DNA from 2 places in the Amycolatopsis sp. A1MSW2902 genome. Region 2 is predicted to be linked to the other one. Evidence: riboswitches for the same ligand, from Rfam matches in the RefSeq annotation. Region 2 holds a riboswitch; the other holds the start of a gene.
What was found. A riboswitch is a leader RNA that binds a small molecule or an ion and turns the genes downstream of it on or off. The one in region 2 is predicted to bind thiamine pyrophosphate.
Positions count from the first base shown of each region.

Region 1: linked by a shared signal. The riboswitch ahead of thiO (glycine oxidase ThiO) and the one ahead of DMP23_RS40835 (thiamine ABC transporter substrate-binding protein) in region 2 are both predicted to bind thiamine pyrophosphate.

Region 1 is NZ_QJPO01000001.1:8,098,809-8,102,183, forward strand. Features, by position in the region: gene DMP23_RS37880 (threonine ammonia-lyase) at 1-39, opposite strand, end outside; gene DMP23_RS37885 (hypothetical protein) at 194-973, shown strand; gene thiE (thiamine phosphate synthase) at 1,242-1,907, opposite strand; TPP riboswitch at 1,938-2,044, shown strand; gene thiO (glycine oxidase ThiO) at 2,041-3,129, shown strand; gene thiS (sulfur carrier protein ThiS) at 3,129-3,329, shown strand; gene DMP23_RS37905 (thiazole synthase) at 3,332-3,375, shown strand, end outside.
Region 2 is NZ_QJPO01000001.1:8,710,478-8,713,852, forward strand. Features, by position in the region: gene DMP23_RS40825 (GlxA family transcriptional regulator) at 1-791, shown strand, start outside; gene DMP23_RS40830 (4a-hydroxytetrahydrobiopterin dehydratase) at 1,332-1,622, opposite strand; TPP riboswitch at 1,647-1,758, shown strand; gene DMP23_RS40835 (thiamine ABC transporter substrate-binding protein) at 1,790-2,857, shown strand; gene DMP23_RS40840 (ABC transporter permease) at 2,833-3,375, shown strand, end outside.

The sequences.
Region 1 (3,375 bases), 610 kb from region 2:
GGCCGCGGTTTCGATGTCGGAGATCGTCACGAGGTGCATGAGGCGAGTATGTCAGGAAAGTGTGAGCTCTAGTCCATCCATTGTGGACAGTCAACGTGGCGTCCCTCACGCCGGGGCAACGAAGGGAGCACCTCGGACGACTTAACCGTTGAAGAAGCAGGGAACAGGGCTGGGAAACGATCAGATCGGAATCATGAGCGAGGAGCAGAAGGAAACCGCGGAGGACAAGAAGAAACTCCGCATGACCTCGGTGCTCGCCGCGGCGCTCGCGGCGGTCACCGCCGCGTTGCTGGGTTCGACGCTGGGGGTCGCGGGAACAGTCATCGGCGCCGGGGTGGCCAGTGTGGTCAGCACCGTCGGCGGCGAGTTGTACCTGCGGTCTTTGCAGCGCACTCGCGATGCCGCGCGGAAGGCGATGGAGACGGCTGCCCGGCGCAGCAGGGGCGCGCTGGTGCCGGTGGAGGCGGTGCGGGAATCCGGTTCCGGCGACGCGGCGACGGTGCATGTCGACGCTGACGTGGCGAACATGCCTACGGTCCGGTTGCGTCCCACTGAGCCGGATGCGGTCGAAGGTCTGGGCGAGAAGCTGCGGAAGATGCGGTGGCCGTTGATCATCGCGTCCAGTGCGGTCGCGTTTGTCGTGGCGTTGGTGGTGCTGGTGGGGATTGACTGGACGACTAAGGGGAATGTGCCGACTGGGTTGATTCCTCGGCAGCCGGAGACCAGTCAGCAGCGGGATGATCATCCGGACAACACGCCCAGTACTCAGCCGCAGGCGCCGCCGACTGGGGAGTCTCGGTCTAACGGTTCGACGTCTACGCCTACTACTACGGCTAGTGCGCCGCCGTCTTCGCAGGCTACGCGGGAGAGTCAGGCACCGACTTCTTCGTCTAAGCCGTCTAGTAGTTCGCAGGCGCCTAGTGGTAGTCAGACGGCTACTGCGCCTGTGGTTCCGTCTAATGGTGGGGAGTAGCTCGTCGCCTGGCGGCGACATTGCGCACGGTGGTTGCGTGGGGCACCCCGAAGTTTGATTGTGCTGACGGTTCGGGGGTGCTTGTCAAGGCGGGAAAGATGCCTTGACAAGCACCCCCGAACCGCAGGGGAGCTTCGTATCGGGGTGCGGGGGAGGTGTGGGTGCCTCGATAGCGGGTGCATCGGCTGCGGTAGAGGGGCTGGGTGTTTCGCTCGTTGGGTGCACCGGTGCGGTTGGGTGGCCGGCTTGGGTGCGTCGGCGGGCGTGGTTATCCCAGGTGGGCTCGTAGGGTTTGTGCGGCTGCTTTGGGGTCTTCCGCCTCGGTGATTGCTCGGACGACGACGATGCGGGTCGCGCCTGCGGCCAGTACTTCGGGTAGGCGGGGTTCGTCGATGCCGCCGATGGCGAACCACGGGCGTTCGGTGTTGCTCGCTGCGGTTGAGCGGACTAGGTCCAGGCCGGGGGCGAAGCGGCCGGGCTTCGTCGGGGTGGGCCAGCAGGGGCCGGTGCAGAAGTAGTTCACTCCTGCCTCGGTGGCGGCTGCTGTGGCTTGCTCCTCCGAATGGGTGGATCGGCCGATGACTACGTCGTCGCCCAGGACTCGTCGGGCCAGGGAGACGGGGATGTCGTCTTGGCCCAGGTGCAGGACGTCGGCGCCGACGGCCAGCGCTACGTCCGCTCGGTCGTTCACCGAGAGCAGCGCTCCGTGTCGGGCGCAGGCCTCTGCCAGGACTTCCAGTGCTGCGATCTCCTGCTTGGCCTCGAGCGGGGAGCCGCCGGTCTTGTCCCGCAGCTGGATGATGTCCACGCCACCCGCCAAGGCTGCGTCGGCGAACTCGGCCAGGTCGCCTCGGGACGTGCGGGCGTCGGTGCACAGGTACAGCCGGGCGTCGGCTAGCCGGGTGCGAATTTGGTCTCCGGTCAAGGCAGGCATGGCGGTGACGTTACCCGCGCGCTACGGTGTGGGAGTCCGCACGGGAGCCCGAGGCAACGGGCTGAGAGGGAGCTGCCGCTCCGACCGTGGAACCTGATCCGGGTCATGCCGGCGCAGGGAGCGTGATTCCACTGTGAACACCAGCACCACAACCGTCACTGTCGTCGGCGGCGGCGTCATCGGGCTGTCCGTCGCCTGGCGCGCGGCCGCTCGCGGATGGCGCGTCACGGTCGTCGACCCGGAGCCCGCGCGCGGCGGGGCGTCCTGGCTGGCCGGCGGGATGCTCGCACCGGTCACCGAGGCGTGGCCGGGCGAGGAAGCCGTGCTCAGCCTGGGGGAAGCGTCGCTGCGGCGCTGGCCAGGCTTCGCACGCGACCTCGCCGACGAGGGCACCGATCCCGGGCTGGCCGAGCACGGCACGATCGTCGTCGGGTTCGACAGCGCCGATGCCGGGCACCTCGACATCCTCGCCGGGTACCTGCGTTCGCTCGGCCGCGACGTCGAGACGCTCACCGGTCGCGAGGCGAAGCGGCTCGCGCCGGGCGTCGGTGCGGTGCGCAGCGGCCTGCACGTACCGGGTGATTTAGCCGTGGACAACCGGAAACTGCTCACAGCGCTGAGCGAAGCGGCTACGAAGCGTGGGGTCGAGTTCCGGCGCGAGCGGCTCGAGAGCCTTTCCGACGTGTCCGGCCCGGTGATCCTCGCCGCGGGGGCGTGGACCGGACAGCTGCATCCGTTGCTGGAGCACGCCGTACGCCCGCTGAAGGGCGAGATTTTGCGACTGCGTCCGCGTCGTGGCTGTCTGCCGCCTCCGCCGTACACGGTGCGCGCGATGGTCGAAGGGCGGCCGATCTATCTGGTACCGCGAGAAGACGGCGAACTGGTCCTTGGCGCGACGCAGTACGAAGCCGGTTTCGATCAGGCTGTCACCGCGCGCGGCGTACGCGAGTTGCTGGAAGGCGCGGAACGTATTCTGCCCGGCATCACGGAGTACGAACTGGTGGAAGTCGCCGCCGGACTGCGCGCCGCGAGCCGCGACGCTCTGCCCTACATCGGCGAAGTGAGCGAAGGCGTGTACGCGGCGACAGGACATCACCGCAACGGTTTGCTGATGGCGCCCGCGACTGCGGACGCCGTGGTCGCGTGGCTGGCCGGCGAAGCCCCGCCGCCGGAGGTCGCCGCGGCGACGCCCTCCCGTCTGGTCGAGAAGGAGCGAGTCTGATGGAGATCAAGGTCAACGGCGAATGGCGGGAATTCCCCGACGACAGCACCGTTTCCGCGGTCCTCGACGCGCTGGGAGCGGAACGCCGGGGTGTGGCCGTCGCGGTCAACGGCGAGGTCGTGCGGCGTGGCGAATGGGAAGAAGCGGTCGTGCCGAAGGGCGCGCAGCTCGAAGTGCTGACCGCGGTTCAAGGAGGTTGAGCATGGACGACCTGATCATCGGCGAACACAAGCTGTCGTCGCGACT
Region 2 (3,375 bases):
AGCTGGGGAAAAAGGCGATCGACACGTTGATCGTGCCCGGCGCCGTGACGACGGGCGGCAAAAGCGAGGTCGTCGCTCAATGCGACCCGGCCGTGGTCGAGCAGGTGCGCAGGCTGGCTGGGCGGACGCGCCGGGTGGCGTCCGTCTGCGTCGGCGCGCACATCCTGGCGGCGGCGGGGCTGCTCGACGGCAAACGCGCCACTACGCACTGGTCGACGGCCCGGCAGCTGGCCGCGGAGCATCCCGAGGTGACGGTCGACGCGGACCCGATCTTCATCCGCGACGGGTCCGTGTGGACGGGCGCCGGGCTGAGCGCCTGCCTCGATCTCGCGCTGGCACTGGTAGCCGACGATTTCGGGCCGGAATCAGCCTCGCGGGTGGCTCGTCAGCTGGTGATGTTCCTGCGCCGGCCAGGCGGGCAGAGCCAGTTCAGCGTGTCGCTGGAGCCCGCGTCCGCGACCCGGCGGGTCGACGAGTTGCGGCAGTACATCGCGGCCCACCTCGCGGATCCGCTGACCGTGTCCGACCTCGCCGTGCACGCGCATGTGACGGACCGCCAGATCACGCGCGTGTTCAAGGCGGAGCTGGGGATGACCCCTGCCGCCTACGTCGAGCACGCCAGGGTCGAGGCCGCGCGGCATCGCCTGGAGACGACCGACGAGACATTGTCGCGGATCGCCGGGACGTGCGGGTTCGGCACGGTGTCGACCTTGAACCGGTCTTTCCGGCGGACGCTGAACACGACGCCCAGCGAGTACCGGGAGCGGTTCCGGATCGTCTCGACCGCCTGACCCGCGCCGGGCAATTTCGGCGAACGTCCTACTCGCCCCGATCACCCGGCAAAGATGCCCCGGTGCGGATCGTTCTCTACGCCGTCTGGGGCGCTTCGGTGGCGCTCGGGCTCATCGGAATCGCCAGGTTCTGGTTCATCCGGATGTTCCCGCTGCCGTGAACCGGCCGGGGCTCAGCCGAGCAGGCCGAGCACCACCATCGACAGGAGGACGACAGCGGTCGAGAACACCGCGACCCACGTGCGCTGTGCGGCGGTGAGCTGGGCGGATGTGCTGTTCATGGCGAGTCCTAGCGGGGCGAGTGCCGATGATTCCGCTGGGATAGCGCCTTGATCTAGCTCACTGTTACCGCTTGTGATCAAGGTCACGTCGGTTGCGCGCGGTGTGCCACAGCACGCCTCCCGCGGCGGCCACCATCAGGCCGAACGAACCCATTCCCACTACGAGTGCCTGGACCATGAGGCCTCCTTCCGTCGCGTCTGTCTGGAAGACGCGCGAAGGGGCCGTTCATGTTGCCAGGGTTGCCGACATCACACCTGGTCAGCGGGCCGCCAGTACCTCGTCGATCTGGCGGGCCAGCGCGAAATCGCGTTCGGTCAGGCCGCCGAGGTAGTGGGTGCTGAGGCGGAAGGTCAGGGTGCGCCAGCGGATGTCGATGTCCGGATGGTGGTCGGCTTCCTCGGCGAGTTCGGCCACCCGGTCCACCACCTCGATCGCCGCCGGGAAGGACGGGAGTTCGACCGTCCGCACGATGACGGCGTCCTCGCGTTGCCACTCCGGGACGGTGCCGAGGGCCTGCTCCACCGCTGAGTCGTTCAATAGCTGCGTCATCACTCCATGGTGTCGGCTACGCTGCGGCATTGCCACGGGAGTCCGGTACGCCGGACTGAGAGGCGGGCCGTCAACCCGCGACCGTTCGCACCTGGATCCGGATCATGCCGGCGTAGGGAGGCCGTATCGCTCTCCCTCATCCGGCGCAGTGCAGGAGGGGAAGAATGATGTCGCGGACCGTCCGCACGGTGGCAGGCCTCGCCGGGGTCTCGATGCTCGCCAGCGCCTGCTCGCTGTCCAGCGGCGACTCGGGCGGGTCGTCCGCGAGCCAGGACCAGCAGACGCCGACCGTCACGCTGGTCACGCACGATTCGTTCGCCGCCCCGCAGGACGTGCTCGACGCCTTCCAGCGCCAGTCCGGGATCAAGCTCAAGATCCTCAAGTCCGGCGACGCCGGCGCGCTCACCAACAAGCTCGTGCTCACGAAGGGCAACCCCATCGGCGACGTCGCGTACGGCGTCGACAACACCTTCGCGTCCCGCGCGCTCAGCGAGGGCGTCTTCCAGCCCTACACCAGCCCGGAGGCCGACCGCGGCCCGCAGCGCTACTCCGTCGACCCGCAGCACCGGCTGGCGGCGGTCGACCTCGGCGACGTCTGCGTGAACATCGACCCGGCGTACTTCGCGAGCAAGGGCCTCCCGGAGCCGAAGAGCTACGACGACCTCGCCGACCCCAAGTACAAGGACCTGACCGTCGCGGAGAGCCCGGCCACCGCGTCGCCGGGGCTGGCCTTCCTGCTCGGCACGGTCGCGAAGTACGGCGAGAACGGCTGGCAGGGCTACTGGCAGAAGCTGAAGGACAACGGCCTCAAGACCGTCAGCGGCTGGGAGGAGGCCTACACCAAGGACTTCTCCGGCTCGTCGGGCAAGGGCCCGCGGCCGATCGTCGTGTCCTACGCCTCGTCACCCGCCGCTGAACTCGGCGAGGACGGCAAACCGCGCACCAAGGCGCTGCTCGACACGTGCTTCCGCCAGGTCGAGTACGCGGGCGTGCTCACCAACGGCAAGCAGATCCCGCAGGCGCAGAAGGTCGTCGACTTCCTCTTGTCGCAGCAGTTCCAGACGACGGTCGCGGCGAACATGTACGTCTACCCGGCGCGCCAGGGCGTCGAACTGCCAGCGGGCTGGGCCACCGCGGCTCCGCTGCCGCAGGCGCCGGCCACGATGCCCGCGGACAAGGTGCAGGCTGGCCGGGAGAAGTGGATCGGGGAATGGCGCTCGCTCATGGGCGCGTGATCCCCGCGCGCACTGTCGGGCTCACGCTGCTCGGTCTGCTGCCGGTCGCGTTCCTGGTGGTGTTCTTCGCCTGGCCGGTCGTGGCGATCGTCGGCCGGGGGTTCTCCGCGGGCGGCGTCGACACCGTGCTCGGCGACCCGCAGACGTGGGGGCTCGCCGGGTTCACGCTGGCCAGCGCGGCGGCGTCGACCGTGGTCGCGGTGCTCGCCGGGCTGCCGGTGGCGTACCTCCTGGCGCGGGTGCGGCTGCCCGGGGTCGGGCTCGCGCGCACGATCGTGCTGGTCCCGTTCGTGCTGCCGACGGTCGTCGTCGGCCTGGCTTTCCGGGCGATCTGGCCGGACGGCGGCGTGCTGCCGCTCATTCTGGCCAACGCCTTCTTCAACGTCGCAGTCGTCGCGCGCACGGTCGCCGGGCTGTGGGCGCACCTCGATCCGCGAGCGACCGAGGCCGCGCGAGCGCTCGGAGCCTCGCCGTGGCGAGCGTTCCGGTCGGTGACGCTGCCCGCGCTCGGCCCGGCC